DNA from 2 places in the Pseudomonas sp. LBUM1643 genome. Region 1 is predicted to be linked to the other one. Evidence: predicted binding sites of a transcription regulator. Region 1 holds the regulator's gene; the other holds the start of a gene.

The links. Region 1 encodes sigma-54, which starts transcription at its own class of promoters, with help from an activator protein. Its sites were predicted from a motif close to ANTGGCATNNANNTTGCTNT; they were not measured.
Region 2: ACA063_RS08600 (circularly permuted type 2 ATP-grasp protein) is a predicted target of sigma-54. The motif match lies at 11,960-11,979, and genes of this name have one in related genera.

Annotation. Positions count from the first base shown of each region.
Region 1 is NZ_CP166813.1:924,619-940,206, forward strand. It holds gene ACA063_RS03985 (carbon-nitrogen hydrolase family protein) at 173-1,027, shown strand; gene tldD (metalloprotease TldD) at 1,040-2,482, shown strand; gene yjgA (ribosome biogenesis factor YjgA) at 2,576-3,100, opposite strand; gene pmbA (metalloprotease PmbA) at 3,209-4,555, shown strand; gene ACA063_RS04005 (FagA protein) at 4,802-5,209, shown strand; gene ACA063_RS04010 (class II fumarate hydratase) at 5,190-6,566, shown strand; gene ACA063_RS04015 (DUF2753 family protein) at 6,594-7,034, shown strand; gene ACA063_RS04020 (superoxide dismutase) at 7,037-7,648, shown strand; gene ACA063_RS04025 (ZIP family metal transporter) at 7,679-8,572, shown strand; gene ACA063_RS04030 (HPr family phosphocarrier protein) at 8,682-8,957, opposite strand; gene rapZ (RNase adapter RapZ) at 8,973-9,830, opposite strand; gene ptsN (PTS IIA-like nitrogen regulatory protein PtsN) at 9,833-10,297, opposite strand; gene hpf (ribosome hibernation-promoting factor, HPF/YfiA family) at 10,310-10,618, opposite strand; gene ACA063_RS04050 (RNA polymerase factor sigma-54) at 10,692-12,185, opposite strand; gene lptB (LPS export ABC transporter ATP-binding protein) at 12,368-13,093, opposite strand; gene lptA (lipopolysaccharide transport periplasmic protein LptA) at 13,093-13,641, opposite strand; gene lptC (LPS export ABC transporter periplasmic protein LptC) at 13,628-14,200, opposite strand; gene ACA063_RS04070 (KdsC family phosphatase) at 14,208-14,732, opposite strand; gene ACA063_RS04075 (KpsF/GutQ family sugar-phosphate isomerase) at 14,732-15,588, opposite strand, start outside.
Region 2 is NZ_CP166813.1:1,896,023-1,911,610, forward strand. It holds gene ACA063_RS08540 (DUF4118 domain-containing protein) at 110-2,761, shown strand; gene ACA063_RS08545 (response regulator) at 2,811-3,509, shown strand; gene ACA063_RS08550 (patatin-like phospholipase family protein) at 3,982-5,028, opposite strand; gene ACA063_RS08555 (hypothetical protein) at 5,251-5,529, shown strand; gene ACA063_RS08560 (CHAD domain-containing protein) at 5,575-6,342, shown strand; gene ACA063_RS08565 (acyl-CoA thioesterase) at 6,617-7,414, shown strand; gene ACA063_RS08570 (Mpo1-like protein) at 7,415-7,780, opposite strand; gene ACA063_RS08575 (methyl-accepting chemotaxis protein) at 8,084-9,565, opposite strand; gene ACA063_RS08580 (hypothetical protein) at 9,743-10,273, shown strand; gene ACA063_RS08585 (PLDc N-terminal domain-containing protein) at 10,355-10,546, shown strand; gene ACA063_RS08590 (hypothetical protein) at 10,767-11,000, shown strand; gene ACA063_RS08595 (ribonuclease E inhibitor RraB) at 11,213-11,554, shown strand; gene ACA063_RS08600 (circularly permuted type 2 ATP-grasp protein) at 12,011-13,420, shown strand; gene ACA063_RS08605 (alpha-E domain-containing protein) at 13,433-14,383, shown strand; gene ACA063_RS08610 (transglutaminase N-terminal domain-containing protein) at 14,380-15,189, shown strand; gene ACA063_RS08615 (c-type cytochrome) at 15,371-15,588, opposite strand, start outside.

The DNA.
Region 1 (15,588 bases):
GCATGGCGGTAGCTGTTAATGCGCCAACGCCAAACCCTGTAGGAGCTGTCGAGTGGAACGAGGCTGCGATCTTTTGACTTTAAAGATCAAAATCAAAAGATCGCAGCCTCGTTTCACTCGACAGCTCCTACGACGCCGAGCTCCTGTATTGATTTCAAGTAAGGAAAAGGCCATGTCCATAGCGGTGATTCAAATGGTCAGCCAGAGCGATGTACTGGCCAATCTGGCCCAGGCTCGACGTCTGCTTGAACAGGCGGCTGAAAGTGGCGCGCGCCTTGCGGTGCTACCGGAAAACTTCGCCGCCATGGGCCGTCGAGACATCGCTGACATCGGTCGCGCCGAAGCATTGGGCGACGGACCGATCCTTCCCTGGTTGAAACAGGCCTCCCGCGACCTCAACTTGTGGATAGTGGCCGGCACTTTGCCGTTGCCGCCGGTTGATCAACCGACGGCAAAAGCCAATGCCTGCTCGTTGCTGGTGGACGATCAGGGCGAAACAGTGGCGCGCTACGACAAGCTCCACCTGTTCGATGTGGATGTGGCAGACACTCGCGGGCGTTATCGCGAATCCGATGACTATGCTTATGGCAGTGGCGTCGTGGTGGCGGATACACCTGTCGGCCGAGTTGGCCTGACGGTGTGTTACGACTTGCGCTTCCCGGAGCTGTACAGCGAATTACGTGCTGCCGGTGCGGAGTTGATCACCGCGCCGTCAGCCTTTACCGCCGTGACCGGGGAAGCTCATTGGGACGTGTTGATCCGGGCCCGGGCCATCGAGACACAATGCTACGTGCTCGCGGCGGCCCAGGGTGGAAAGCATCCCGGCCCCCGAGAAACCTGGGGCCATGCCGCAATCATCGACCCTTGGGGCCGGGTGTTGGCGCAGCAGGATAAAGGCGAGGCCGTGCTGCTGGCCGAACGCGATAGCAGCGAACAGGCGTCCATAAGGGCGCGGATGCCGGTGTCCAGTCACCGGCGCTTTTTCTCGCAGGGCGCACAGCGACCTGCCTCAGAACGACGAATTTAAGGCGTAAAGCATATGAGCGAGTTGTTGTCCTCAGTCAGTGAACACCTCCTGGCGCCCGGCGGCGTAACCATCGAGAGCCTGCAAGGTGTGCTCGGCGATCTGGCCGGCCCGGGCATCGATGCCGCGGACCTGTATTTCCAGGGCCAGATCTCCGAGTCCTGGGCGCTGGAAGACGGCATCGTCAAGGAAGGCAGCTTCAACCTCGATCAAGGCGTCGGCGTGCGTGCGCAATCGGGGGAGAAAACCGGTTTCGCCTACAGCAACGCCATCACCCTCGAAGCCCTCGGCGCAGCGGCTCGCGCGGCGCGTTCGATTTCCCGCGCCGGGCAGAACGGCACCGTGCAAGCGTTCACCACGCAAGATGTCGCGCAGCTGTACGGTCCCGACAACCCGTTGGAAGTGATGAGCCGTGCGGAAAAAGTCGAATTGCTCAAGCGTATCGACGTCGCGACCCGGGCCCTTGATCCGCGTATCCAACAGGTTACGGTGAGCATGGCCGGTGTCTGGGAACGCATCCTCGTAGCCTCTACGGATGGCAGCCTGGCCGCTGATGTGCGGCCGTTGGTGCGCTTCAATGTCAGTGTGATTGTCGAGCAGAACGGGCGTCGCGAGCGCGGCGGTCATGGCGGCGGTGGTCGTACCGATTACCGTTATTTCCTTAGCGATGACCGCGCCATGGGGTACGCCCGTGAAGCGCTGCGCCAGGCGTTGGTCAATCTCGAAGCTATTCCTGCGCCTGCGGGTACGTTGCCAGTGGTATTGGGTTCTGGCTGGTCCGGCGTGCTGCTGCACGAAGCTGTCGGTCACGGTCTGGAAGGCGATTTCAACCGCAAGGGCAGTTCGGCGTACAGCGGGCGGATGGGCGAGATGGTTGCGTCCAAGCTCTGCACGATCGTGGATGACGGTACGCTGGCCGGCCGTCGCGGGTCGCTGAGTGTCGACGACGAAGGCACACCGACCGAATGCACCACGTTGATCGAAAACGGCGTACTCAAAGGCTACATGCAGGACAAGCTCAACGCGCGACTGATGGGCGTGGCCCGCACCGGTAACGGTCGTCGCGAATCCTACGCACACTTGCCAATGCCACGCATGACCAACACCTACATGCTGGCAGGCGAAAGCGATCCGGAGGAGATCATTGCTTCGGTAAAACGCGGCATCTACTGCGCCAACCTGGGCGGTGGTCAGGTCGACATCACCAGCGGCAAGTTCGTGTTCTCCACCAGCGAAGCGTATCTGATCGAAGACGGCAAGATCACGGCCCCGGTCAAAGGCGCAACGTTGATCGGCAACGGACCTGAAGCCATGAGCAAGGTGTCGATGGTCGGTAACGACCTGTCGCTGGACAGCGGCGTGGGGACGTGTGGCAAGGATGGGCAGTCGGTGCCGGTGGGTGTCGGCCAGCCAACGTTGAAGATCGATGCGATCACCGTGGGTGGCACTGGGTCGTAAGAAACACGTAGGAGCTGCCGCAGGCTGCGATCTTTTGTTTTTTAAGATCAAAAGATCGCAGCCTTCGGCAGCTCCTACAGGAACTGCGATGACTTAACGCAGACCGCGTTGAGTCTCGTCCAGCTCACGGATGTACTTGAAGATTTTACGGCTCGAAGCCGGTGGCTTGTTGGTCGCCAATTCGTGCTGGGCCTGACGGATCAGGGAGCGCAGTTGTTGGCGATCAGCCTCCGGGTAGTCGACCACGAACTTCTCCAGGACCGCATCGTCGCCCGCGATCAAGCGATCGCGCCAGCGTTCCAGGCCATGGAAACGTTCGTTGTACTGCCGGGTGGAGGCATCGAGTTGATCGAGCAAAGTCAGAATGGCGTCAGTGTCCTGGTCGCGCATCAGTTTGCCGATGAACATAAGGTGCCGTTTACGCGCGATATTCGCGGTGTGCTTGGGCGCATCGGCCAGTGCCCGGCGCATGGCGTCGGTCAACGGCAGTTTTGCCAGCAAGTCAGGCTTGAGTGTTGTAAGGCGCTCGCCAAGATCAACCAGAGCATGCAGCTCGCGTTTGACCTGGGATTTGCTTTTTTCTCCCGTATCGAGGGAGTCGTCGTAAGAATCAACCATGGTGGCCGTCCGCAAAGAAACGCCGCCATGATAACCAGTCGGGGGCCGCTTGTCCGGCCCGGTCGATCGAAGACCCTCGCCGAAAGCAGAATTTGAGTGGAGAACAGCATGAGTGCAGTTGAAAGCGTCGGCCCACAAGCGTTGCCGGCACTGCAGGAACAAGTCGAGCAGATCATCGCTGAAGCCAAACGCCAAGGCGCTAGTGCCTGCGAAGTGGCCGTTTCCCTGGAACAGGGCCTGTCGACTTCGGTTCGCCAGCGTGAAGTCGAAACCGTCGAATTCAACCGCGACCAAGGCTTCGGCATCACCTTGTACGTGGGTCAGCGCAAAGGCTCGGCCAGCACCTCCGCCAGTGGGCCGGAAGCCATTCGCGAAACCGTCGCTGCTGCGCTGGCGATCGCCAGGCACACCTCCGAAGACGAGGCCTCGGGCCTGGCCGATGCTGCGCTGATGGCCAAGGATCTGAAGGACTTCGACCTGTTCCACGAATGGGACATCACCCCTGAACAAGCCATCGAGATGGCGCTGACCTGTGAAGCCGCGGCGTTTGCGGCGGACAGCCGGATCAAGAATGCTGACGGCACGACCCTGAGTACTCACCAGGGCTGCCGCGTCTATGGCAACAGCCACGGGTTCATTGGCGGTTATGCATCAACTCGGCACAGTCTGAGCTGCGTGATGATCGCCGAAGCCGACGGCCAGATGCAGCGCGATTACTGGTACGACGTGAGCCGTCAGGGCACTTTGCTCGCCGCCCCTGTGAGTATCGGCCAGCGTGCTGCTCAGCGTGCTGCGAGCCGGTTGGGTGCGCGCCCGGTGCCGACGTGCGAAGTGCCCGTGCTGTTTTCCGCGGAATTGGCCGGTGGTCTGTTTGGCAGTTTCCTCTCGGCGATTTCCGGCGGCAGTCTGTATCGCAAGTCGTCATTCCTTGAAGGCACTTTGGGGCAGAAGCTGTTTCCGGAGTGGCTGACTATCGATGAGCGTCCGCACTTGATGCGCGCCATGGGCAGCTCGGCGTTTGACGGTGATGGTCTTGCCACCTACGCCAAACCGTTCGTCGAAAATGGCGAGTTGGTGTCGTACATCCTGGGCACTTATTCCGGTCGCAAGCTCGGTATGCCGAGCACCGCCAACGCCGGAGGGGTGCACAACCTGTTCGTCACCCATGGCGACGAAGATCAGGCTGCCTTGTTGCGCCGCATGGGCCGAGGCCTGTTGGTGACCGAATTGATGGGCCAGGGTTTGAACATGGTCACCGGCGACTACTCCCGTGGCGCAGCGGGTTACTGGGTCGAAAACGGCGAGATTCAGTTTGCGGTCCAGGAGGTCACCATTGCCGGCAACATGCGCGACATGTTCAAGCAGATCGTTGCCGTGGGTAACGACCTGGAACTGCGTAGCAACATTCGCACGGGTTCGGTGTTGATCGAGCGGATGACGGTGGCGGGTAGCTAACCCTCACCGCGATGCAAAAAAGGCGCGCCACCCCACCGGGTGGCGCGCCTTTTTTATTGGGCTCACGTAAAACCCTGTGGGAGTGGGCTTGCCCGCGATGGCGATGTGTCAGGCGACTTGTATGTGGGTATACCGGCCTCATCGCGGGCAAGCCCGCTCCCACAATGTACTCGCTACACCGTCGGGGTTGTGTTGGTTCTCATTATCATCTAATAATAAATCTCATTACCGAATGAGCCCCGGATCATGAGTTCTGCCTTGCACGAGCAGCCCTATCAACAAAGCTGGCGCTGGATGAGTCGCCAGATCCGTTGCGCAATGGACCCCGACGAGCCGCGCCTGATCGAGCATTACCTGGCTGAAGGCCGGTATTTGGCGTGTTGCACGGCGACTTCTCCCTGGACCATCGCCGAAACTTCCTTTCGTCTCCTGCTCGATACCGCGGCCGATGTCGCGCTGCCGTGGCACTGGCGAAGCCTGTGTCTGGATCAAGCCTGGCGTCCATTGCGAGATCTGGAGCGCCTGTCTTTGTGCAAATGCCGACTCAAACGCTGGCAAAGCTACACCTGGCAACTGGCGACCTGCGAGTTGCAACCCTCGATTTCCCTCATAGAACTGGTGCAAGGATTTTCCGATGACCAAGACACGTATTGAGCGCGACAGCATGGGCGAGCTGCATGTCCCGGTAGATGCGCTCTACGGAGCACAGACCCAACGTGCAGTGGACAACTTCCCGATCAGTGGCAAGCCGATGCCCGTTCAGTTCATTCGGGCGCTGATCCTGGCCAAAGCGGCAGCTGCCCGTGCCAACGTTGAGCTCAAGCAAATCAGCGAATCCCAGGGCAAGGCGATTGTCGATGCCGCGCAAGGCCTGCTTGAAGGCGACTTCATGCAGCACTTTCCGGTGGACATCTTCCAGACCGGTTCTGGCACCAGTTCCAATATGAACGCCAACGAAGTGATCGCCACCCTGGCCAGCCGTTTGCTGGGCGAGCCGGTCAATCCCAACGATCACGTCAACTGCGGCCAGAGCAGCAACGACATCATCCCGACCACCATTCACGTGAGCGCCGCGCTGGCGTTGCACGAGCAACTGCTTCCAGCGCTGTTGCGGCTTGTAGAGGTCATCGAGCGCAAGGCTGAGGAGGTCCATCACCACGTCAAGACCGGTCGCACGCACCTTATGGATGCGATGCCGGTACGCATGAGCCAGGTCCTCAACGGTTGGGCGCAACAGCTCAAGGCCAACATCGGCCACTTGCAGGACTTGCTGCCAAGCCTTCAATCCCTGGCTCAGGGCGGAACGGCAGTCGGTACCGGCATCAACGCCCATCCCGAGTTTGCAGCGCGGTTCAGCGAGCAGCTGAGCAAACTGACTCTCGTGCCATTCACGCCGGGCAAGGATCTGTTTGCGCTCATTGGCTCGCAGGACACTGCCGTCAGCGTCTCCGGCCAGTTAAAAGCCACGGCGGTGTCGCTGATGAAAATCGCCAACGATCTGCGCTGGATGAATTCCGGTCCGCTAGCCGGTCTCGGCGAAATCGAACTTGAAGCGTTGCAGCCTGGCTCTTCAATCATGCCGGGCAAGGTCAATCCGGTGATTCCGGAAGCCACTGCCATGGTCGCGGCCCAGGTGATCGGCAACGACACGGTGATCACCATCGCCGGTCAGTCGGGCAATTTCGAACTCAACGTGATGCTGCCAATCATCGCTCAGAACCTGCTCAGCAGCATCGAGCTGTTGGCCAATTCCAGCCATCTGCTGGGCGAGAAGGCCATTTCCAGCTTCAAGGTCAACGAAACCAGGCTCAAGGAAGCACTGTCACGCAACCCGATCCTGGTGACAGCACTGAACCCGATCATTGGTTACCAAAAAGCCGCCGAGATTGCCAAGAAGGCCTATCAGCAGGGCCGCCCGGTAATCGATGTCGCTTTGGAACATACCGACCTGACACGCAGCCAACTGGAAGAGCTACTCAATCCAGAGAAGCTCACCGCAGGCGGCGTGTAATCACCGCAACCGCTTTGGAGGCTCACCATGGAGCATTGGAAACGCACGATCGAAAGGGCAAACCGTTGTTTCATGCTGGGCGAACTGGTCGATGCCCGAGAGGCCTACCTGCAGGCCTTGGCGCTGGCCCAAGTGTTGTTCGAACGCTGGCGGGACGCCGATGAGGCGGTGGCGGCCTGCGTGATCTCCCATCACAACCTGGCGGACCTGCATTTGCGTCTGAATCAGCCGGAGGAGAGCGCCGAATACTTGTGCGCAATCCACCAGCGGCTGCTGCAGACCATGCAGGACGCGCGATTGGCACCGGCGCTGCGTGAGGCCGCGTTGCGTCAAAGCAGTAAAACCTATGTCGAGTTGCTGAACTTCATCAGTGAGCACGGTGAATACCCTCGTACTCATCGCCTGCTGCATATCGATGCCGCTTCAGCTGCCAACCCACCTGCGCCTCTTCATCATGGAGTTCATTGAAAATGGCTTTTACCCTGCCTGCATTGCCTTACGCCTACGATGCACTGGAACCGCATATTGATGCCAAGACCATGGAGATTCATTACACCAAGCACCACCAGACTTACATCAACAACCTAAACGCCGCCGTCGAAGGCACCGAATTCGCCGAGTGGCCAGTGGAGAAACTGGTGGCCGCCGTTCAGCAACTCCCTGAAAAACTTCGAGCAGCGGTCATCAACCAGGGTGGCGGACACGCCAATCATTCGCTGTTCTGGGAAGTGATGGCACCACAGGGTGGCGGTACACCTGAAGGCGCGCTGGCCAAGGCGATTGAAGAGCAACTGGGTGGTCTGGACAGCTTCAAGGACGCGTTCACCAAAGCCGCACTGACCCGATTCGGCAGTGGCTGGGCCTGGTTGAGTGTCACCCCGCAGAAGACCCTGATCGTTGAAAGCAGCGGTAACCAGGACAGCCCATTGATGAATGGCAACACGCCCATCCTCGGCCTGGACGTCTGGGAACACGCGTATTACCTGCAGTATCAAAACCGTCGTCCGGAATACATCAATGCGTTTTACAACGTGATCAATTGGCCGGAAGTCGCAGCGCGCTATCAGGCTGCGCTGAGCTGAGTCTTCTATAAAAACCAACCAAGGCTGATTATGGGCACTGAAACACTGGCGACCGGAAGTGGGCGAATGTTTCGTTACGCGTTGGGATCGCTGTTACTGCTGGCAGGCATGTCGTTGTTGTTTGTCCAGGGGCTGGCATGGCTGGATCTTGAGCCGAAACTGATGCGCGCGTTACAAGGCGGGGCTATCTGCGCCTTGGGTACGGCCTTGGGCGCGGTACCGGTTCTGGTCATTCGGCGGATGCCTCAGACCGTGAGCGATACGTTGCTGGGTTTCGGCGCCGGGGTGATGCTGGCGGCGACGGCGTTCTCGCTTATTGTGCCAGGCATCTCTGCCGCTGAAGGCCTGGGTCTTTCGCCTTGGGCGGCCAGTGGCTTGATCAGTTTTGGCATCATGCTCGGCGCGTTCGGTTTGTATCTGGTCGACCTGAAAGTCTCTGGGGCCAGTCCGGAAATGTTGGTCGGCACGCTGGAGCGACCGGTGATTCCGCCGCGGATCTGGTTGTTCGTGTTTGCCATCATCGCCCACAACATTCCCGAAGGCATGGCCGTCGGTGTTTCGGCAGGTGGTGGAATGCCTGATGCCGACAGCCTGGCAATGGGAATCGCCTTACAAGACGTGCCGGAAGGGTTGGTGATCGCGCTGGTGTTGGCAGGGGCCGGGATGTCCAGGGTGAGGGCATTTCTGATCGGTGCAGCGTCAGGTTTGGTTGAGCCGGTCTTCGCGCTGCTGTGCGCCTGGCTGGTCAGCCTTGCTGAGCTGCTACTACCGCTAGGACTGGCGCTGGCTGCCGGGGCGATGCTGTTGGTGGTCACGCACGAAGTCATCCCCGAGTCGCGCCGTAACGGTCACGACAAACTGGCCAGCCTTGGTTTGCTGATCGGGTTTTGTCTGATGATGGTGATGGATACGGCGCTGGCCTGAGGTTAACGATCAAAAGATCGCAGCCTCGTTTCACTCGGCAGCTCCTACAAGGATTTATGCAGCCTGTAGGAGCTGTCGAGTGAAACGAGGCTGCGATCTTTTGGCTGCTTTACTCGCCTTCGTCAAAATACCTGTTGATCAAATCCACCAGCGCATCCAGCGCTTCCTGTTCCTGCTCGCCTTCCGTGCTCAAATGGATTTTGGTCCCCTTGCCAGCCGCCAGCATCATCATTGCCATGATGCTTTTGCCGTCGACCGTTGATTCCGGGGTGCGTCCTACTCTGATCGTGCAATCCTTGAACTGCCCGGCGACTCCAACAAATTTTGCAGAAGCGCGAGCGTGCAGGCCCAGCTTGTTGATGATTTCGATTTCCAGAGCAGGCATCGCGATGTGAATCCTTTAGCTGAGGTCGCGGTGGCGGACCTGGACGTTCTTCAGGGATTGTTGCAGGGTCTGACCCAGGCGTTCGGTCAGGTAGACGGAGCGGTGATGCCCGCCGGTACAGCCAATAGCGATGGTGACATACGCGCGGTTGCTCGCGGCAAATCTTGGTAGCCATTTGAGCAGGTAGGTAGAAATGTCCTGGAACATCTCTTCCACGTCCGGTTGCGCTGCCAGGTAGTCGGCAACCGGTTTGTCCAACCCGGACTGCTCGCGCAACTCGGGCTTCCAGTACGGATTCGGCAGGCAGCGCACATCGAACACCAGGTCGGCGTCCACTGGCATGCCACGCTTGAACCCGAAAGACTCCACCAGGAACGCGGTGCCCGGCTCAGGCTGATTGAGCAGCCGCAGCTTGATGGTATCGCGCAGCTGATACAGGTTCAGGTTAGTGGTATTGACCTTAAGGTCAGCCAGGTCGGCGATAGGGCCCAGTAAATTGGTTTCGTCGGAGATCGCCTCGGCCAGCGAGCGATTGGCGTTGCTCAGCGGGTGCCGGCGACGGGTTTCCGAGAAACGCTTGAGCAGTGTTTCCTCGTCGGCGTCCAGGTACAACACATCGCACTTGATGTGTCGGCTGCGGACTTCTTCCAGCAACTCCGGAAACCGCGACAAGTGGCTCGGCAGGTTGCGCGCGTCGATGGACACGGCCACCAGCGGTTGCGCCAGTTCCGTGTGAATCAGTGCGCGCTCGGCCAGTTCAGGCAGAAGCCCTGCCGGCAAGTTGTCGATGCAGTAGTAACCGTTGTCTTCAAGGACATCGAGCGCGGTACTTTTACCTGAGCCGGAACGGCCACTGACAATGATCAAGCGCATGATTACTGACCGTTCTGCTCGTCCAGGACTACCTGATACAAGGCTTCATTGCTCGGGGCGCTACGCAGTTTTTCGCGCACTTCCTTGCGATCGAGCATGCTGGCGATCTGACGAAGTAGCTCCAGGTGCGCATCGGTGGCGGCTTGCGGGACCAGCAGAACAAACAGCAGGTCAACCGGAGCGCCGTCGATGGCGTCGAAATCGATGGGGGCGTCCAGGTGCATCAATGCACTGATTGGACTTTCGCAGCCTTTGAGGCGGCAGTGGGGAATCGCGATGCCGTTGCCAAAACCGGTAGAACCAAGTTTTTCACGGGCGACCAGGCTCTCGAAGACATCCTGCATGGCCAGATCCGGCACTTCGCGGTGGATTAGGTTGGCAATTTGCTCGAGGGCTTTCTTTTTGCTGCCGCCCGGCACGTTCACGAGGGAACGGCCGGGGGTCAGAATGTTTTCAAGTCGGATCATGGGTTGGGAGTGTTAACGACCGGTTGCGCCCTGGAGGAGGCTCTGGGTCTTTTCCTTATGCTTTTTGAGTTGGCGATCCAGCTTGTCGGTCAGCAGGTCGATGGCGGCATACATGTCCGTATGCTCAGCGTTGGCGACCACTTCTCCGCCGGGGATATGCAGCGTGGCTTCGATTTTCTGCTGCAGCTTTTCGACGTTCATCGTGACTTGCACGTTGGTAATCTTGTCGAAATGCCTCTCTAACCGGTCGAGTTTTTCGCCGATATAGGTGCGCAGGGGTTCGGTCACTTCCAGTTGGTGTCCACTGATGTTGACTTGCATACAGCTTCTCCTTCGTTGCCAGTGCATAAAGCGGTAGATCAGATGATCTACCACTGGAACGCTGTGGCGTGGCTTACATCAACCGCTTACGTTCGCTCGAAGGCGCGATCCCGAGGGATTCGCGGTACTTGGCGACGGTGCGGCGAGCCACCTGAATGCCTTGTGCCTCCAGTAAACCAGCGATCTTGCTGTCACTCAACGGCTTTTTCTGGTTTTCCGCAGCAACCAGTTTTTTGATGATCGCGCGGATCGCCGTGGAAGAGCATTCGCCGCCTTCGGAAGTGCTGACGTGGCTGGAGAAAAAATATTTCAGTTCATAAATGCCCCGGGGGGTATGCATGAATTTTTGCGTGGTTACCCGTGAAATCGTCGACTCATGCATGCCCACCGCCTCAGCGATGTCATGCAGCACCAGCGGTTTCATGGCTTCGTCGCCATACTCCAGAAAACCGCGCTGATGCTCGACGATCTGGGTGGCTACTTTCATCAGCGTTTCATTGCGGCTTTGCAGGCTCTTGATGAACCAGCGAGCCTCCTGCAACTGATTGCGCATGAAGGTGTTGTCTGCGCTGGTATCGGCGCGGCGAACAAAACCGGCGTATTGGGCGTTCACCCGCAGTCGAGGCACCGATTCCTGATTAAGCTCGACCAGCCAGCGTTCGTTGTCCTTGCGCACGATTACATCAGGAACGACGTATTCGGCTTCACTGGATTCGATTTGCGAGCCCGGGCGTGGGTTAAGGCTCTGAACCAGTTCGATCACCTGGCGCAGTTCGTCTTCCTTGAGCTTCATACGGCGCATCAGCTGGCTGTAATCACGGCTGCCCAGCAGGTCGATGTAATCGGTGACCAGACGCTTGGCTTCGGCGAGCCAAGGGGTTTTGGCGGGCAACTGGCGCAGTTGCAACAGCAGGCATTCACCCAGGTTACGGGCGGCGATGCCGGCGGGTTCGAATTGCTGGATGCGGTGCAGGACGGCTTCGATTTCATCGAGCTCGATGTCCAGTTCCGGGTCGAAGGCTTCGAGAATTTCCTCGAGGGTTTCGTCGAGATAGCCCTGATTATTGATGCAATCGATCAGGGTCACGGCGATCAGGCGATCGGTGTCGGACATCGGTGCCAGGTTCAGCTGCCACAACAGGTGGCTTTGCAGGCTTTCGCCGGCGGATGTACGGGTGGTGAAGTCCCACTCGTCGTCATCGTTGCTCGGCAAGCTGCTGGCGCTGGTCTGGTAGACGTCTTCCCACGCGGTATCAACAGGCAACTCGTTGGGAATACGCTCGTTCCAGTCTCCTTCCTCGAGGTTATCCACCGTAGGGGCGGTTTCCTGGTAGGAGGGTTCCGAAACATCGGCGTTAGGTTGCTGTTCGGCTTTGTCGGCCAAAGGATCGGCGTTGTCGAAGTCGTCGCCTTCTTCCTGGCGTTCGAGCATCGGATTGGACTCCAGAGCCTCCTGGATTTCCTGTTGCAGGTCCAGGGTCGACAATTGGAGAAGGCGGATGGCCTGTTGCAGCTGAGGTGTCATCGTCAGCTGCTGGCCCATTCTCAAGACTAGCGATGGTTTCATGGCAGGGGCTTAAACCTTATTCGCCGGCGCGCTTGCGCCATCCACTACAGGGCGCCGAGGCGCCAAACATAAGCAAATTATATGCCCGAAACCGCAGCGTTTGCCTAGAGCGCAGTAACAATAAAAAACGTTGATTTTTTATCGGTACGAGCGCTCGGACGAATGACCAGGCACTTGCGCGCTTACAGGCGAAACTCGTGGCCCAGGTACACTTCCTTGACCAGGTCGTTGGCCAGGATCGTGGCAGAGTCGCCTTCGGCGATCAGTTGACCATCGTTGACGATGTACGCCGTCTCGCAAATATCCAGGGTTTCACGGACGTTGTGGTCAGTGATCAGGACGCCGATGCCCTTGGCCTTGAGGTGATAAATGATTTGCTTGATGTCGCCCACCGAAATCGGGTCCACGCCGGCGAACGGTTCGTCGAGGAGGATGAATTTCGGATTGGTAGCCAGCGCGCGTGCAATCTCCACGCGGCGACGTTCACCACCGGACAGGCTCATGCCGAGGTTGTCGCGGATGTGGCTGATGTGGAATTCCTGAAGCAGGCTTTCTAGCTCCTTCCGGCGGCCCGCCTTGTCGAGTTCCTTGCGGGTCTCGAGGATCGCCATGATGTTATCGGCCACCGACAGTTTGCGGAAGATCGACGCCTCTTGCGGAAGATAGCCGATACCGGCCTTGGCTCGGCCGTGCATTGGCTGATGGCTGACGTCGAGGTCATCGATCAGTACACGGCCCTGATCGGCCTGCACGAGGCCGACAATCATATAAAAACAGGTGGTCTTGCCGGCGCCGTTGGGCCCGAGCAAACCGACGATCTGACCGCTGTCGATGGACAGGCTGACATCACGCACAACCTGGCGGCTCTTGTAGGCTTTGGCCAGATGCTGAGCTTTCAGAGTTGCCATTACTGGGCCTTCTGCTCGTCGGTTTTCTTTTTAGGTTGAATCACCATATCAATGCGTGGACGCGACTCGGTCACCTTGCTACCTGTAGCGCGACCAGCGCTCGCCAGCTTCTTCTCGGTGTCATAGACGATTTTCTCGCCTTGAGTGACGTTGTTGTCCTTGTCGATGACCTTGGCCTTGTCGATCAGTACAACGCGGTTTTGCGTGGCGTGGTACTGGATGGTCACACCCCAGCCCTGGACGGGCTTGGCGTCGCCGGCGGTTTGCAGTTGCTCGAAGTAAGCCAGGTTGCCGACCGAGGTCACCACGTCGATGTCGCCATTCGGCGCGCGGGTCATGGTTACCTTATTACCGGTAACCTTCATCGACCCTTGGGTGATGATCACGTCGCCGGTGTAAGTGGCAACACCGTTCTTGTCGTCCAGTTGGGCATCGTCGGCCTGAATGCGGATTGGCTGTTGTTGATCGTTCGGCAGAGCCCAGGCGCTCACGCTTCCCAGTGCTGCGCCCAGACTGAGCAAAATAGGGAGGGTTTTAACGAGCCTCATACTGTCCTCTTACGTTCGATAGCAGGTGTATCCTGCTTTCTTTCAAATACGCTTTCATTCCCGTGCCAGTCGAGACGCCACCGGCGCCGTCGATTCTAACGGGTTGCTCGGTCTGCGCATATTGCTCCTGCGGGAACACCGTCATGCGAGTACTGGTGATCAAGGTGTCGCGATTCTTCTCGTCGGTGCGTTTGACGCGAACGTTGTCAATCAGTTCGACTTCGGTGCCGCCTGAATTCACTTCACCGCGTTCGCTGGTGACGTGCCACGGAAAATCGGTACCGCGGTACATGTTCAGGTCGGGTTTGGTAACCAGAGTGATGTCCGTGGCTTTCACGTGCTCGGCTTTCTCCGACGTCATTTCATACTGCACTTTGCCGTCTTCGAGGTATTGCAGCGTGTGAGTGTTGGTCGCATACCAATCGATAGGGCTTTCTTCTGTATTGGTCGGAGGCTTGTCGAGGAAGCGTTCCGGGCTGATGTTCCAGTAGCCGACCGCGGCAAATATCGCCGCGATGCAACCGAACACCAATATGTTGCGAAACTTTTTGCTCAGCATAATGGGCTCACAGGTATGCAGCGTTCGCCGCATCGAGGCGGCCTTGGGCACGCAGGATCAATTCGCAGAATTCGCGAGCGGCACCTTCACCACCACGGGCATGAGTGACGCCATCAGCATGTTCGCGCACGAAACTGGCGGCATTGGCCACTGCCATGCCCAGGCCTACGCGGCGTATCACCGGCAGGTCCGGCAGATCGTCGCCGAGGTAGGCGACCTGTTCATAGCTTAGGCCGAGTTGGGCAAGAAGCTCGTCGAGCACCACCAGTTTGTCTTCGCGACCCTGGTAGAGGTGGGGAATGCCGAGATTTTTTGCCCGGCGCTCAACCACTGGAGTCTTGCGACCGCTGATGATAGCGGTCTGAACGCCGGCTGCCATCAACATCTTGATGCCCTGGCCGTCGAGAGTGCTGAAGGTTTTGAATTCGCTGCCATCTTCAAGGAAGTAAAGGCGTCCGTCAGTCAGGACACCGTCGACGTCGAAGATCGCCAGTTTGATGTTCTTGCCGCGTTGCAGCAGATCGGTACTCATTACATGACTCCCGCGCGGAGCAGGTCGGAGAGGTTGAAGGCGCCGATCGGACGGTCCTCCTTGTCCACGACCACCAGGGCGTTGATTCGATGGTCTTCCATGATTTTCAGGGCTTCCGCGGCCAGCATGTCGGCGCGTGCGGTTTTGCCGTGAACCGTCATGACCTGGTCGATGGTTGCATTATGGATGTCGATGGCGCGGTCGAGGGTGCGGCGCAAATCACCGTCGGTAAAGATCCCGGCGAGTGTGCCGTCGGTTTCCAGGATCGCGGTCATTCCCAGGCCCTTGCGGGTCATTTCCATCAAGGCGTCCTTCAGCAGGGTGCCGCGCGGAACCTGCGGCAGCGCTTCACCCGCGTGCATGACGTTTTCCACTTTGAGTAGAAGACGACGGCCAAGGGCGCCGCCTGGATGGGAAAAGGCGAAGTCTTCAGCGGTGAAGCCGCGTGCTTCCAGCAATGCGACGGCCAGCGCGTCACCCATGACCAGGGCGGCAGTGGTCGACGACGTGGGCGCCAGGTTCAGCGGGCACGCTTCATGCTCGACGTGGACGTTGAGGTTGACCTCGGCCGCCTTGGCCAGCGTCGAGTCAGGATTGCCGGTCATGCTGATCAGCTGGATGCCCAGGCGCTTGATCAGGGGCAGCAGGGTAACGATCTCGGAGGTCGAGCCGGAGTTGGACAGGGCAAGGATGACGTCATCACGGGTAATCATGCCCATGTCGCCGTGACTGGCTTCGGCCGGGTGCACGAAAAAGGCCGTGGTGCCAGTACTGGCGAGCGTGGCAGCGATCTTGGTGCCGATGTGCCCGGATTTCCCCATGCCGACTACGACTACGCGGCCTTTGCTGGCCAGAA
Region 2 (15,588 bases), 970 kb from region 1:
CTGTCACATAGGATTCATGTGCACTGAAGATCCCATGTGGGAGCGAGCCTGCTCGCGATGACGGCTGGACAATCACCACATCCTTACCTGAAAAAAGAGAAATGAAAGCATGAGCGACTCCGGCCGAGCCGACGCACTGTTAGCCGATTTACCCCGCGATGGCCGTGGCCGGCTCAAAGTATTCCTCGGCGCCGCACCCGGTGTCGGCAAGACCTACGCCATGCTGCAAGCGGCGCATACCCAGTTGCGCCAGGGCGTGAAAGTCATCGCGGGCGTGGTTGAAACTCACGGTCGCGCCGAGACCGAAGCGCTGCTCGGTGGCCTGCCTCAACAGCCGTTGGTGCGCTCGGAGTACCGGGGCGTCATGCTCGAGGAAATGGACCTCGACGGTTTGCTCGCGGCCAAGCCGAAACTGGTGCTGGTTGACGAACTGGCCCACAGCAACGCCCCCGGCAGTCGCCACGCGAAACGCTGGCAGGACATTCAGGAACTGCTCGCTGCCGGCATCGACGTGTTCACCACGGTCAACGTCCAGCACTTGGAAAGCCTCAACGATCAAGTGCGTGGTATCACCGGCGTGCAGGTTCGCGAAACGTTGCCGGACTGGGTGCTGCAGGAAGCCTACGAGCTGCTGCTGATCGATCTGCCGCCCCGCGAGTTGCTGGAGCGTCTGCGCGACGGCAAGGTCTACGTGCCGGAACAGGCCCGCGCCGCCATCGATGCCTTCTTCACCCAGACCAACCTCACCGCCCTGCGTGAACTGGCCATGCAAACCGCTGCCGCCCAGGTCGACGACGATCTGGCCCAGGGATATCGCCAGCTTGGCCAGGCAGCGCCTGCCGTGCGCGGGCGTTTGCTGGTGGGTGTCGACGGTGATCAACAGGCCGAGCGCCTGGTGCGTCACGCCAGCCGGGTCGCCCAGCGGCGGCATCTGCCGTGGAGCCTGGTGCATGTGGACAACGGCAGCGTGCGCGACGAGCAGTCACGCCTGCGCCTGCAAAGTGCCCAGCAACTGGCCGAACGCCTGGGCGGAGAGGTGGTGCTGCTACGGGCTGGAGAAGTCGCGAAAACCCTGATCCAGCATGCTGCCGAGCGCCGCGCCAGCCTGGTGCTGGTCGGTCAATCCCGGCAACGTTTGCGTCGACGTTTGTTCGGCGGCGGTCTGGCTTCACGCTTGTTGCGCGATGCCCGTGGATTGGAAATCAATGTCCTCGACAGCGATCACGAACTGCACGCGCCACGCCAGCGATCGCCACAGACGCTGGTGTGGTTTGATTACGCATTGGCGCTGGTGGCGACGTTGCTCGCCAGTGCGCTGGCCTGGGGCGTGGCAAGCGTGTTGCCGCTGCCGAACATCTCGCTGGTGTTCCTCGCGGCGGTGTTGCTGGTGGCGGTGCGCAGCAGCCTCGGCCCGGCGCTGGCTTGCGCGGCCATGTCGTTTCTGACCTATGACTTCCTGTTCATCCCGCCCAATTTTTCCTTCAGCATCCAGCGCGAAGAAGACGTGCTGACCTTGCTGTTCTTTCTGCTGATGGCCGCGCTCACGGGCAATCTCGCGGCGCGCCAACGGCGACAGCTGCAGGCGCTGCGCGACACGCAGGAAGAGACCAGCGAATTGCTCGACCTGTCGCGCAAATTGACGGCCGCAACCGATCGCCAGGCAGTGGTCAGCGCGGCGGCGCAGCACCTCAATGGCTGGAGCGATGTTCAACTCTGCCTGCTCAATCAGGACGGGCAGGGCGGCTGGAAGGTCGAAACCGGTGGCCCGTTGACCTTCTCCGAGGCCGAACGCGCGGCGGCTGATTGGGCCTGGCAGCACGATCAACCGGCAGGCGCGGGCACCGGCACGCTGCCATTTGGGCGCTGGTGGTGGTGGCCGCTGTCGGTGGAAGACGGTCCGCTGGCGTTGCTCGGCGTCTGCGCCAAAGAAGGTCAGACCTTGAGCGGCCAGCGTCGGCGTTTGCTCACTGCATTGAGCCAGCCCCTGGCTCAGGCGCTGGCCCGGGCGCAACTGGCTGAGGACCTGGAAGCCGCACGCCTGCACGGCGAAACCGAGCAACTGCGCAGCGCCTTGCTGGCCTCGGTGTCCCATGATTTGCGCACGCCGCTGACGTCCATGCGCGGCAGCATCGACAGCCTGTTGGCGCTGGGTGAAGCCATCCCGCTGGAGGATCGTCGCGAACTCCTCGAAGGCACGCGCGATGAAGCCGAGCGTCTGGATCGCTACATTCAGAACCTGCTCGACATGACCCGTCTCGGCCACGGCGCGCTGAAGCTGGCGCGGGATTGGGTGTCGCCGGCGGACATTGTCGGCAGTTCGCTGAACCGCCTGCGCGCCGTTCTGGCGCCGTTGCAGGTGAGCACCGAAGTGCCGGCGCAGCTGCCTCTGTTGTTCGTCCACGCCGCGCTGATCGAACAGGCGCTGGTCAATGTGCTGGAAAATGCCGCGCGTTTTTCACCGGCTCACGGGCGACTGTTGCTGCGTGCCGGTGCCGACGACAGTGAATTGTTTTTCTCGGTCAGCGATGAAGGGCCCGGTATTCCGGAAGAAGAGCGAGCGAAGATTTTCGACATGTTCTACACCGCCGCACGCGGTGATCGGGGCGGGCAGGGGACCGGTCTGGGATTGGCGATTTGTCAGGGGATGGTCGGTGCCCACGGTGGGCGCATCAGTGTCGCCGACGGGATAGAAGGGCGCGGCACCTGCATCACCCTGCACTTGCCTCTGCAAGAACAGCCTTCATTTGAAGCTGAGCGCTGAAGATGAAGCCTGATACCCTTTGCACATTCCCCTGCTGCGATCAGAAACCATGAACCAGACCGCGACCATTTTGGTCATCGACGACGAACCGCAGATCCGCAAATTCCTGCGTATCAGTCTCGTGTCCCAAGGCTACAAAGTGCTGGAAGCCGGTACCGGTACTGAAGGGTTGGCGCAGGCTGCATTGAACAAACCGGACTTGCTGGTGCTCGACCTTGGCCTGCCGGACATGGACGGTCAGCAGGTGCTGCGCGAGTTTCGCGAGTGGTCGGCGGTGCCGGTGCTGGTGCTGTCGGTACGCGCCAGCGAAGGGCAGAAAGTCGAAGCGCTGGACGGCGGTGCGAATGATTACGTGACCAAGCCCTTTGGCATCCAGGAGTTTTTGGCGCGGGTGCGTGCGTTGCTGCGTCAGGCGCCGGCGGGTGAAGCACAGCAAGCGGCACTGACCTTCGGGCCGTTGACCGTGGACCTGGCGTATCGCCGGGTGTTGCTCGATGGCGTCGAAGTCGCCCTTACCCGCAAGGAATACGCGGTGCTCGCACAGCTGGCACGGCATCCAGGGCGGGTCATTACCCAGCAGCAATTGTTGAAGGATATCTGGGGGCCGACGCATACCGAAGACAGTCACTATTTGCGCATTGTCGTCGGGCATTTGCGGCAGAAGCTGGCGGATGATCCGACACAGCCAAGGTTCATCCTGACCGAGGCAGGGGTTGGGTACCGACTGTTGAGTGAAGATAGCCTTTAGATTTTGCAATGAATGATCCGGCCCCATCGCCAGCAGGCTGGCTCCCACAGTGAATCTTCAGTGCTCAAAAATTCCCTGTGGGAGCCAGCCTGCTGGCGATGAGGCCCAGTCATTCACCGAGGATCTTCAGTGCTCAAAAAATTTCCTGTAGGAGCCAGCCTGCTGGCGATGAGGCCCTGACATTCACCGAGGATCTTCAGTGCTCAAAAATCCCCTGTAGGAGCCAGCCTGCTGGCGATGAGGCCCTGACATTCACCGAGGATCTTCAGTGCTCAAAAATCCCCTGTGGGAGCCAGCCTGCTGGCGATGAGGCCCAGTCATTCACCGAGGATCTTCAGTGCTCAAAAATCCCCTGTGGGAGCCAGCCTGCTGGCGATGAGGCCCTGACATTCACCGAGGATCTTCAGGGCTCAAAAATTCCCTGTGGGAGCCAGCCTGCTGGCGATGAGGCCCTGACATTCACCGAGGATCTTCAAGAATCCCGCGACTGCTCAGCCTCATACCGATCCATCGTATCCCGAGCAATCTCCCGTCCCAGGGCGATCAATTCCGGCGCCTTGTAGAACTCGAAAAAACGGCACACCCGCTTCGGCACGTTGATCAGGATATCCGGCGGATAGCCGGCAATCTTGTACTGCGCCAGCGACGTCTGCATCACTTCGAAACTCTGGTTGATCAAATCCAGCAGGGAAGCCGGCCCCACGTTATCGATGATGAAAGAACCGGTAGCCGACTTCGGCGCGCCCGTGGATTCCGGTGCCGCAGCCGGTTGCTGCGCTTCCGGCTCGGCGGACTCGATCCACGGATTGATGTCCGCCCCTTCCGCTTTCAGCGCTTCCTGTTCCAGCGCGAGCAATTGCTCCGCCTGCTTACGGCGGAACGGCAGCTTGGAACCCAGGGAATTGATCAAACTGTCGAAGCGACTTTTGAACGCTGCCGGCCGCTGGATCACGGGCAGTTTATAGTGACCCTGGTTGGTGGAGTTGAGGTTGACCGCAATGATCAGATCACAATGGCTCGACACCACCGGTACGATCGGTAAAGGGTTGAGAATGCCGCCGTCCACCAGCATGCGATTGCCCTGCATGACCGGCGTGAACAGGCTGGGGATCGCCGCTGACGCCCGCATCGCCTGATGCAGGCAGCCTTCCTGGAACCAGATTTCCTGCTGATTCGTCAGGTCGGTGGCCACGGCCGTGTACGGAATGCGCAGGTCTTCAATATTGATCTCGCCGACGATCTTGCGGATCTGCCCGAACACCTTCTCGCCACGAATTGCTCCCAGGCGGAAACTGACGTCCACCAGCCGCAAGACGTCGAGGTAATCCAGGCTCTCGATCCAGTCGCGGTAATCGTTGAGTTTGCCCGCTGCGTAGATCCCGCCAACCACTGCTCCCATGGAGCAACCGGCGATGCACGCGATGTCATAACCCCGTCGTTCGATCTCTTCGATGACACCGATATGGGCATAGCCCCGGGCGCCACCTGAGCCCAGTACCAGTGCGACACGCTTTTTCATGAATCGCCCTCGTCTGACAAGGTTCAACAATGCACCCAACGGGGGGCAGGCTACAATCGCCAAGGTCGCTCGAGAGGGTGAAGACGTCGTTTTTTCGACACCCCATGGCGCCAGATAAGTATCCTCGCCAGCGCTGCAGTTTCAGCAGTGGGGCCAAGGCACTTTTCCCGCGCCAGACCGTCTTACCTGCACGACTGTTTACCTATCTTTGAGGTGTGAGTAATGAAAGCCTGGATCTGTGTGCCCCTGATTGCCCTTGCGCTCGCCGGATGTGCCGGCAAAACCGCATACCGCGAAAGCTGCGGTAGCGGTATCGATGCGGCGTGGCATGAGCTGGACCTGGCCAAGGCCGAGGGTTTCGCCGGTACGGTCAGTTACTCCAAGGCGCTGTCCCTGCTGACGGGCGCCAAGACTCAGCAGCAGTTCGAGGCGTACGAAGGCTGCACCAAAAAGGCCGAGAAAGCGCGCTTCTACATTCGTGAGTCACGCGCCGGGCGTTAAGGCATGACGTGATGATCGGGGGCCATTCGATTCAGGGAGAAAGCGATGTCTGCATTGGTTGATCGGTTAGTGGCTCAGGTACTGGGCATTGAAATCCGTCTGATGGCCTGTCAGGCGCGCTTGAATGCCCGAACGGATCCGGAAGCGTTGCATGACCTGCGCACCACGGTGCGCCGTTTGCGCAGTTTATTGCGACCGCTGCGCGGATTGCCGGGTGTCGAGCAGCTGGAAGTGCCGGCGTCGGGGGTTGGCGACCTGACCACACCGCTACGTGATCGGGAAGTGCTGGCGGCCTATCTGCTTGAGCATGATCAACCGGAAGCGGCGCAGCGGCGCATGGCGCAGATGGCCGAAGCCTATCCCGCCGTGGCTGCGAGTCCCGAGCTTGCGCAGCTGCTGATGATCATCGATGCGTTTTCGCGCTTTCTTCGGGCCTCCCAACGTCAGGGTTTGCTCAAGGGATTGCGCACACGCGTTGAAAAACGCCTGGCCAAACAGTGGAAGAAGCTCGATGAAGCGCTGCACGATCCGGCCCATGACCGTCATCGGTTGCGCTTGCTGATCAAGCGCGTGCGCTATGGCATCGAATCCTATCCCGAGCTGGATCGCCTGCCGAAAGCGGCGATGCCGCGCCTGAAATCGGCTCAAGGAGCGTTGGGCGATTGGCACGATTGCTGGCAATGGCTGGCCCGTGCCGAAGAGGAAGCGGATCTGCAACCGTGCGTTGCGACCTGGCACAAAACCATGGCCGAGGCTGAACGTCGCGCAGACCGGGTGCTCGACAAACTCAGCGCTGCCTGCTTCAAATCCTGAAACCACACGGTTTCTTGTAGGAGCATGGGCTGCGTTCGAACGATCTTATACACGCGGTCCCTGTAGGAGCTGCCGAAGGCTGCGATCTTTTGATCTTCGACGTATTGGATGGCGCACAAGATCAAAAGATCGCAGCCTTCGGCAGCTCCTACAGTTGGTCTGCGCTCGAGCTGCATCTAAGGCTCATCTGTCAGTGCTTTTGGCCGGTATAAGCGCTGTATCGCCATCTCTGGCTGGTTAACATTCCTCCATTCTTTTCTGCTCCGAGGTCTTCATGCGTTTTTCCGATCTGCTCGACGCCGTCCGCAGCCAGCCGCTGGAGCTGTCTATTCCGGCTGAATGGGCTCAAGGGCGCGCCAGTTTCGGTGGCCTTGTCGCCGCGCTGCAATATGAAGCCATGCGCGCCAAGGTGCCGGCCGATCGCCCGGTACGATCGCTGGCAATCACCTTTGTCGGGCCGGTCGAGCCAGACGTGCCGGTCAGTTTTGAAGTGGATGTCTTGCGCGAAGGCAAGGCTGTCAGTCAGGTGCTGGGCCGGGCCATGCAGAAGGGGCAGGTCGTGACGCTGATCCAGGGCAGCTTCGGTGCGTCGCGCCCGTCGGAAGTGTCGGTACTCGCCGAACCTGCTCCGGAAATGAAGCACTGGGACAACTGCCAGGAGTTACCGTATATCAAGGGGATCACCCCGGAATTCATGCGCCATCTGGCGATGCGCTGGAGCGTCGGTGGCCTGCCGTTCACCGGCAACACATCGCGCGAAATGGGCGGTTGGGTACGGTTGCGCGGGGACGTGAAAGAAGAGCCTGTCAGCGAGTCGCACATCCTGGCGCTGGTCGATGCCTGGCCGCCGGCATTGTTGCCGCACCTGAAAAAACCGGCGATGGGCAGCACGCTGACCTGGACCATCGAATTCGTCCAGCCGATCCTTGAACTGAGCACGCTGGACTGGTGCAAGTACCTCGTTGACATCGAATACGCCGCCGACGGCTACGGTCATGCGGCCGCGAAACTGTGGAGCGCGGAAGGTCAGTTGATCGCAATGAGCCGGCAGACCGTGACGATTTTCGCCTGATCAATGGCGGCGGTGGCGCTCACGCCAGGCGCGCCACCAGCCGCCACTGAGGAAAAACCTCGGGAAGGTCACGAACTGCTCGACAAACAGACGCGACAGCGCATCTTTGCGATCACTGAAAGGTTCAGCGGCTTGCTCTTCGAGCTTGTGGCCATGGCGCTGAAGGGCCAGCGCTGCCAGCAGGCCGATGACGCCAATGGCGATGTTCACCAGGCTCAAGCCGAAGACCCCGGAAACAATCAGCAGAAACGCCACGATAAACAGCGGCACGGCAATCAGGTGCAGCACCAGATTGGTCGGGTGCTGATGATTGTTCGGGTACGCACGCCATTGCCAGGCAGGAAGGTTGGGATGACGTTTACCCATGATGTTTCTCCTCAATCCGTGTTGAACACATGATTGAAGGATAGGCCCGCCGGAGAGGGGCGGCGAATCGAGGTTGGCTATCGATGTGATAGCTATCATGGGCAGGGTAGATTCTGATCGCGCCCGTCAACACAAAACAAACTGTAGGAGCGAGCCTGCTCGCGATGGCGTCCTGTCAGTCGACAACATCTTTGCCTGACCCTCCGCCATCGCGAGCAGGCTCACTCCTACAAGATTCGTGGCGTTTTCATGTATTGCAGTCGACACAAAACAAACTGTGGGAGCTTGCTCGCGAAGGGCCCCTTACAGCTTGAGCTGCCCTATAGCCTTACTCAATTCCCCCGCCAATGCCGCCAACTCATTGCTGGTAGTCGCCGAATTGACGGTCTGCGCCACCGTGTTCTCGGTCACGTCCCGGATACTCACCACCGCCCGGTTCATTTCCTCCGCCACCTGGCTCTGCTGCTCGGCCGCCACTGCGATCTGCGTATTGCTTTCACGCATCTGCGCCACGGCGCTGGTGATTTGCGCCAGTGCCGCGCCGGCCTCCAGCGCTTGTTGCACGCACTCATCAGCCTTGAGCGAACTGTCCTGCATGAAATCTACGGCGTCGCGGGTCCCGGCTTGCAGCGCCGAGACCATGATCGTGATCTCGTCTGTCGAAGACTGGACACGCTTGGCCAGGTTACGCACTTCGTCCGCGACCACCGCAAAACCGCGGCCCATTTCACCGGCGCGGGCCGCTTCAATGGCGGCGTTCAGTGCTAACAGGTTGGTCTGCTCGGCGATGCTGTGAATCACCCCGACCACGCCGTTGATCTTCTGACTGTCCTCGGCCAGGCGCTGAATCATCCCGGCGGTTTGCTGCACCCCTGAAGACAACCCGGCAATCGATAGCTGCACCCGACTGACCACGGCCTGACCGCTGCCGGCCAGGGTGTCAGCGGTTTGCGAGAGGTCGCGGGTTGCGCCGGCGTGCTGGGCGATGTGATAAACGGTGGCGGTCATTTCGTTGATTGCGGTGGCGGCCTGATCAGTTTCACTTTGCTGGCCGAGCATGCCGTGACGCACCTCGTCCATGCTCGACGCCAGACGCGCTGCGCCGTCATCCAGGTGCCGAGCAGTGCTGGCAACGGTGGTGACCACGCGCTGATAACCGGCCTGCATCGCGTTGAACGCACTAGCCATCTGCCCGACCTCATCGGTGCAAGCCAGTGGTACACGCGCGGACAGGTCGCCGGTTTTTTCGACATGCAGCATCACGTCTTTCAACGTATTGAGTTGGCTGAGCAGGAAGCGGATCAACAACTGCGACGCGCCCAGCATGGCCAGCATCAGGATGAACACCGCCACCGCATAGTTGGCGAACCGTTCGCCGAACACCTGGGTCAGGCTCGGGCCATACGCAACCAGCGCCACGGATTGGCCGTCGGCCCGGGTGAAGACGTCGGCGCCCATCAGTGGATTATCGCCAAGCACCGGCATCGAATTGATTTCGACCCAGCCATTGGCGCCGGCCAGTTCATGTACGGGTTGGCTCTCCAGCATCGGTGTTTCGCCACGCTTGAACGTCAGCAGGTTATCGACCTTGGGCAGTGGTTGCCCGGCAGGCCAGGCATTAAGCAATTGAGCCTGTGCCTGGGCTGACGCCTGGGCGGCGTGACTGCGCGCCTGTTGTTCGAGTTGTACGGCATACAACACCAGCAACAGGGTGGTGACAAAGGCGACGGCGTTGACCGCCCAGAATTTGTACTTCAACGAGATGTTGCTAAGCCAGGCACCCATGGAGGTCTTCTCTGATAGCGGAAACAGTTTCGGCAAGGTGCCATTATTGTGCCGCTACTGAGGCCGACGAATCTTGATGTGCGTCAAGGTTCCCTGCGAGGCCGTGTACGGGAATTGCCGGGCGTTATGCGCTATCCTTCGCGCCTTCAAAACTCCCTCGCTACAGGATTCCATCCCATGAAAGCCGCACTCGTTGAACTCATCACTAAAATCAGCTCCGGGTGCATGAGCGATGACGAAATCCTCAAGGTGGCAGACGAAGCGGCCCAGGCCTACGCCGATCCAGAGGCGTTTCTGACGGCCAATCCGGACATCAACTACGACGACACCTTCCCGATTTCGTTGGGCGAATGGGTGGTGGTGGGCAGTCTGCCGGAGACCGTGTTGTTTCAGGCAGACACCTACATGGATCTGTTCGCCCAGATCGTCGCCTCGTTCGGCCCGGGTGTGGATTTCAATATCAAGCCCAAGCAGCTCGCAAAAACCGAGGCCCTGACCGCGCTTAATCGCATTCAGGTGCAAATGGGCAGCATGAACAAAGAGAATGGCGGCTATGTGCTGATGAACTTCAGCCAGTTGCTCGATGACGAGCTGCAAGTGGTGCTCGTGTTCGGCAATGATGTACCGCGCGTGCTTGAGCTGTGCGCCAAAATCGGCATTACCGCCGCGCCATCCCTGGAAGCGCTCAAAGTCGCCATCCACGTTTAAGTCAGCAAACGGCTAATAAAACGGAACCCTCGTGAGGGCCGGCTATCCTAAGAGTGCAAACCACTCTTAGGGAGCGTCACCATGGGTTCCACGTTCAACGGTCTGATTGGCCTGATTATTCTCGCCCTGGACATCTGGGCCATCATCAACGTACTGAAAAGTGGCGCATCAACCGGCATGAAAATCGTCTGGGTGCTGCTGATCCTGCTGCTGCCGGTTCTGGGCCTGATTATCTGGGCCATCGCCGGGCCACGGGGTAACGTGCGGATCTGATCGAACATTCGATCCCACACCTGGCCCCTGTAGGAGTGAGCCTGCTCGCGATCGCGATCTGTCTGTCACATGCTTGCTGAATATACCGCCGTCATCGCAAGCAGGCTCGCTCCCACACGTTCTATTTTTTCATGTCGGCGCGCATCCGTTTGAACGATCACTCAGCGTAAAAGTCCAGATACATGTAAGCCCACTTGCGGGTTTTATCGAGGAGGCAGTGATGCAAAAGTGGAAAATCACTTTCGTGGATGATCACGGTGAAACAGTCGACGAAGTCTTTGAGTGCGACGAGTGCCCGGACAACGAGCACGCCGCCAAACTCATCAAGGCCCGTCTCCTACCTGTCGCTGCCGAACTGGATCTAAACGATCTGGAAGGGCGAACCGATGATGCGAGCGTCAAAAGTCTCAAAACCCAGAACAGCATACAAATCCTCGGCATTACTCCCGTCTGATACATCTCCTGTCACATTCATAACAGGCCTTGGCAGCTGCTCGGTCAAAGGGCTACTCTGCAAGCGAGATCAGCGATTGGATCGCTAAGGTCTGGTCTTGTCAGCTACATGCTTGTTCCCATCGGCAACCTGGTTGCCGTATCGCCCTCACCAATCGGCTGAGGGCGTCGGGAGTACGGAAAGTCTATCCATCGGATTCAGGAGGACGTTTCATGAGCACAGCCTATCAAGAAGACATCAGCAGCAGCGTGCTGCGCCGCATGAAAGAAGGCGGTTTCGACTTTTCAAAATTCCATCCCATCGAGTTCTACGCCATTTTTCCCGACGAGGAGCGGGCTCGCAGAGCAGCAGGTCACTACCGTGGTGAATCCTTGAATGCGCAAATCAGTGTGCGCGATGACGGCGCCTGGGCGCTGGAACTGAGCAAGGTCATGTACGCCACCTACGATGACATTGGCGATTTCGAGCAGGGTTTCGAGGCGGTGGTTGAGCCTCTGGGCGGCATCATCGAAGGATGGGGCGTGAAGCAGGAGGTACGAGGGCTACTCGCATAACACTATGAACAGCAACATTACTCAGCAACGGCTGACCTTTGGGTTGGCCGTTTTCGTTTTCGGGATTTAAAGATCAAAAGATCGCAGCCTCGTTGCACTCGACAGCTCCTACAGGGTGCGGCGCGTTTCTTTTGATCTTGTCTTTGATTCATAACATTTCAAAAGGCAAAAAAAGCCGCCCAAAACAGGCGGCTAAAAGGGAAGTTCGGTGAGCTTTTCCAGCGAATGCGCCAATTATCCGCGGCCTCAGCCAAGCAGTGAAATCAACTCTGACTATGCTGGTGATAGCGACAGCATTGCTTCGCAATGGAGCGGGGGCGATCAGGTTGGGGCATTTGCCGCACAGGATTGGTGCGGTATGGCCGGGGCGTTTATCCAACCGATTGATATCAAAGCGTTTATGCCGATGGCACGGGCCTTGCGATGCCTAGATGTCCGGGTGACAAGGAGTACGGCATGATCCGCACCTATTTTGATGAAATGTACGATGCCGGCGGCCAGGTCCGCCCGCATTATCGGGAGTTTGCCCGCTGGCTTGCCGAGACGCCTGAAGAGCTTCTGGCGCAACGTCGACGCGAGGCCGATCTGTTGTTTCACCGCGCCGGAATTACCTTCACGCTCTACGGTGACGAGCAGGGAACAGAGCGTCTGATTCCTTTCGACACCATCCCGCGCAGCATTCCTGCCAGCGAGTGGCGCGTCGTGGAGCGCGGCTGCATTCAGCGGGTCAAGGCGTTGAACATGTTCCTCGCCGACCTCTATCACGAGCAGCGCATCATCAAGGCCGGCATTATTCCGGCCGAGCAGGTGCTGGCCAACGAGCAGTACCAGTTGGCGATGCAAGGGCTGGATCTGCACCGGGATATCTATAGCCACATCTCCGGCGTCGATCTGGTGCGTGACGGCGACGGCACCTACTACGTACTCGAAGACAATCTTCGAACGCCGAGCGGCGTCAGCTACATGCTCGAAGACCGCAAGATGATGATGCGACTGTTCCCGGAACTGTTTTCGGCCCAGCGCATTGCCCCCATCGACCACTATCCCAACCTGCTGCTCGACACGCTGAAAAGCTCCAGCCCGATCGATAACCCGAGCGTCGTGGTGCTGACGCCGGGGCGCTTCAACAGTGCATTTTTCGAGCATGCGTTTCTGGCGCGGGAAATGGGCGTTGAGCTGGTGGAAGGCGCGGACCTGTTCGTACGGGACGACAAGGTGTTCATGCGCACCACCGACGGACCAAAAGCCGTCGACGTGATTTACCGTCGTCTCGACGATGCGTTTCTCGATCCGCTGGCGTTCAACCCGGACTCGATGCTCGGCGTGCCGGGGCTGCTGTCGTCCTACCGCTCGGGCAACGTGGTGCTGGCGAACGCCATCGGCACCGGGGTGGCGGACGACAAGTCGGTGTACCCCTTTGTCACCGACATGATCCGCTTTTATCTGGATGAAGAGCCGATCCTGAAAAATGTGCCAACGTTCCAGTGCCGTAATCCTTCTGAACTTTCCCACGTGCTGACCAATCTTCCAGATCTGGTGGTCAAGGAAACCCAGGGGTCCGGCGGCTACGGAATGCTGGTCGGGCCAGCGGCGACCGCGGCGGAAATCGAGTTGTTCCGCGCACGCATCAAGGCCAAGCCCCATGCGTACATCGCGCAGCCGACCTTGTCGCTGTCGACCTGTCCGACCTTTGTTGAAAACGGCATCGCTCCACGCCACATCGACTTGCGTCCATTTGTATTGTCTGGCCGGGAAACCCGGGTCGTGCCCGGTGGTTTGACCCGTGTCGCCCTGCGCGAAGGCTCTTTGGTGGTGAATTCCTCCCAGGGCGGCGGAACCAAGGACACCTGGGTAGTCGAGGATTGAAGGAAGCTTGCCATGTTAAGTAGAACTGCCTCGGATCTGTATTGGATGTCGCGTTACCTGGAGCGGGCGGAGAACCTCGCACGGATGCTCGACATCAGTTACTCCCTGTCACTGATGCCGCAGGATGGCCGCGGTGACGGGTTGCACGAACTCGCGATGCCGCTGCTGATCACCGGCACCCTGGACGATTACCTCGAGCGCCACGGCGATCTGCATGCCGAACGCTTGCTGCACTTCTTCGCCCTGGACGCTGCCAACCCGGCGAGCATCTACAGCTGCCTGGGCGCGGCGAGGGCGAGTGCCCATGCAGTGCGTGGCCGAATCACCGCTGACATGTGGGAAAACATCAACGCCACCTGGCTGGAAATTCGCGGGATTGCCGATCAGGGCTTGAGTCGCTACGGCATGAGCCGTTTCTGCGAATGGATCAAGGAGCGTTCTCACCTGTTTCGCGGAGCGTCCTACGGCACGATCATGCGCAACGATGCCTTCCGGTTCATTCGCCTGGGCACCTTCATCGAACGGGCGGACAACACGCTGCGCCTGCTCGACGCCCGATACGAAATGGCCGGTGATCAGGCAGAAGCTGTCAGCGACGGCACGGCCCACGCGTATTACCAGTGGAGCGCATTGTTACGGGCCTTGTCGTCCTTCGAGGCGTACACCGAAATCTACCGCGACGCACCCGGTGCCCGGCACGTGGCCGAGTTGCTATTGCTGCGTGCGGACGTTCCACGATCCCTGCGCGCCTGCACTGAAGAAATCGACCAGATCCTTGCCCAGTTACCGGGAGCCAACGGCCGCCCCGCGCAACGCCTGGCCGCGGAAATGGATGCACGCCTGCGCTACACCGGCATCAACGAAATTCTCGACGAAGGCCTGCACGCCTGGCTGACCGAGTTCATCCCTCTGGTGCGCCAGTTGGGTAATGCCATACACACTTCTTACCTGGAGGCTGCATGAGACTTTCCATTAGCCACGAGACCACCTATCACTACGAAGATCAGGTGCGGGCGAGCATCCAGTACCTGCGGCTGACACCCCACGACAGCGAGCGTCAGCACGTGCTCAGCTGGCAACTCGACCTGCCGCGCCCGGTGCGTGCGCAACTGGATCCGTTCGGCAATATTCTGCACGTGCTGACCATGGACGAGCCCCATGAGGCGATCATCATTGGCGCCCGTGGCCAGGTCGATATCGACGAGCTGCGAGAAGCCGAACACGAGAGTCAATCGGCGCTGCCGTTCCTGCGATTCACGCGCTTGACCGAGCCTGACGAAGCCTTGCGTGCTTTCGCTGACAAAGAGTGCAAAAAGCGTCGGGATCGCACGGCGTTGATCGACCTGATGCATGGCTTGAACGCCTACATGACGTACACGCCAGGTTCTACCGAAGTCGACACCAGCGCTGCTCAGGCCTTCGCCGGACGTTCTGGCGTTTGCCAGGATCACACCCACGCTTTCCTCGCCTGCGCCCGTAGCCTGGGCATTCCGGCGCGTTATGTCTCGGGATATCTGTACAGCGAGAACAGCGAGCACCTGGCGAGTCACGCCTGGGCGGAAGCCTGGCTGGATGACGCGTGGTACAGCTTCGACGTGACTAACGAGCTGGCACGACCTGAACGGCATTTGAAACTGGCGGTAGGGCTGGATTATCTGGACGCGTGCCCGGTACGCGGAATGCGCCGGGGCGGCGGGAGTGAACAGATGCACGCGAAGGTGTTTGTATCGCCGACGCCGATGCCGTTTATCTCGGTGCAGGAACAGTAATTTCTGACGCAATTGCACGGTGCACACCTAACTCTAATGTTCACCGACGATCCCTTGTAGGAGCTGACGAGTGAAACGAGGCTGCGATCTTTTGATCTTTTTTTTAAAGATCAAGGTCAAAAGATCGCAGCCTTTCCCGAAGGTGTCTGCTCACGAGGACGCCGGCCCAGGCAACCTGATATCAGGGCTTAACCTTGCGCCCGACCATGTGCTTCAAATACCCCACCAACATCTCAAGATCCCCGTCCGGCAACACCTGCGTCGTAAATCCGGGCATCTTCGCCTGCGGCCACTGCCGCAGACTCTGTGGATCACGGATATACCGTTTCAGGAAATCAGCCCCAAAGTACTCGGTAGGGTTAAACGGAATGTTCAGGTCCGGCCCAAACTGCGAATCCC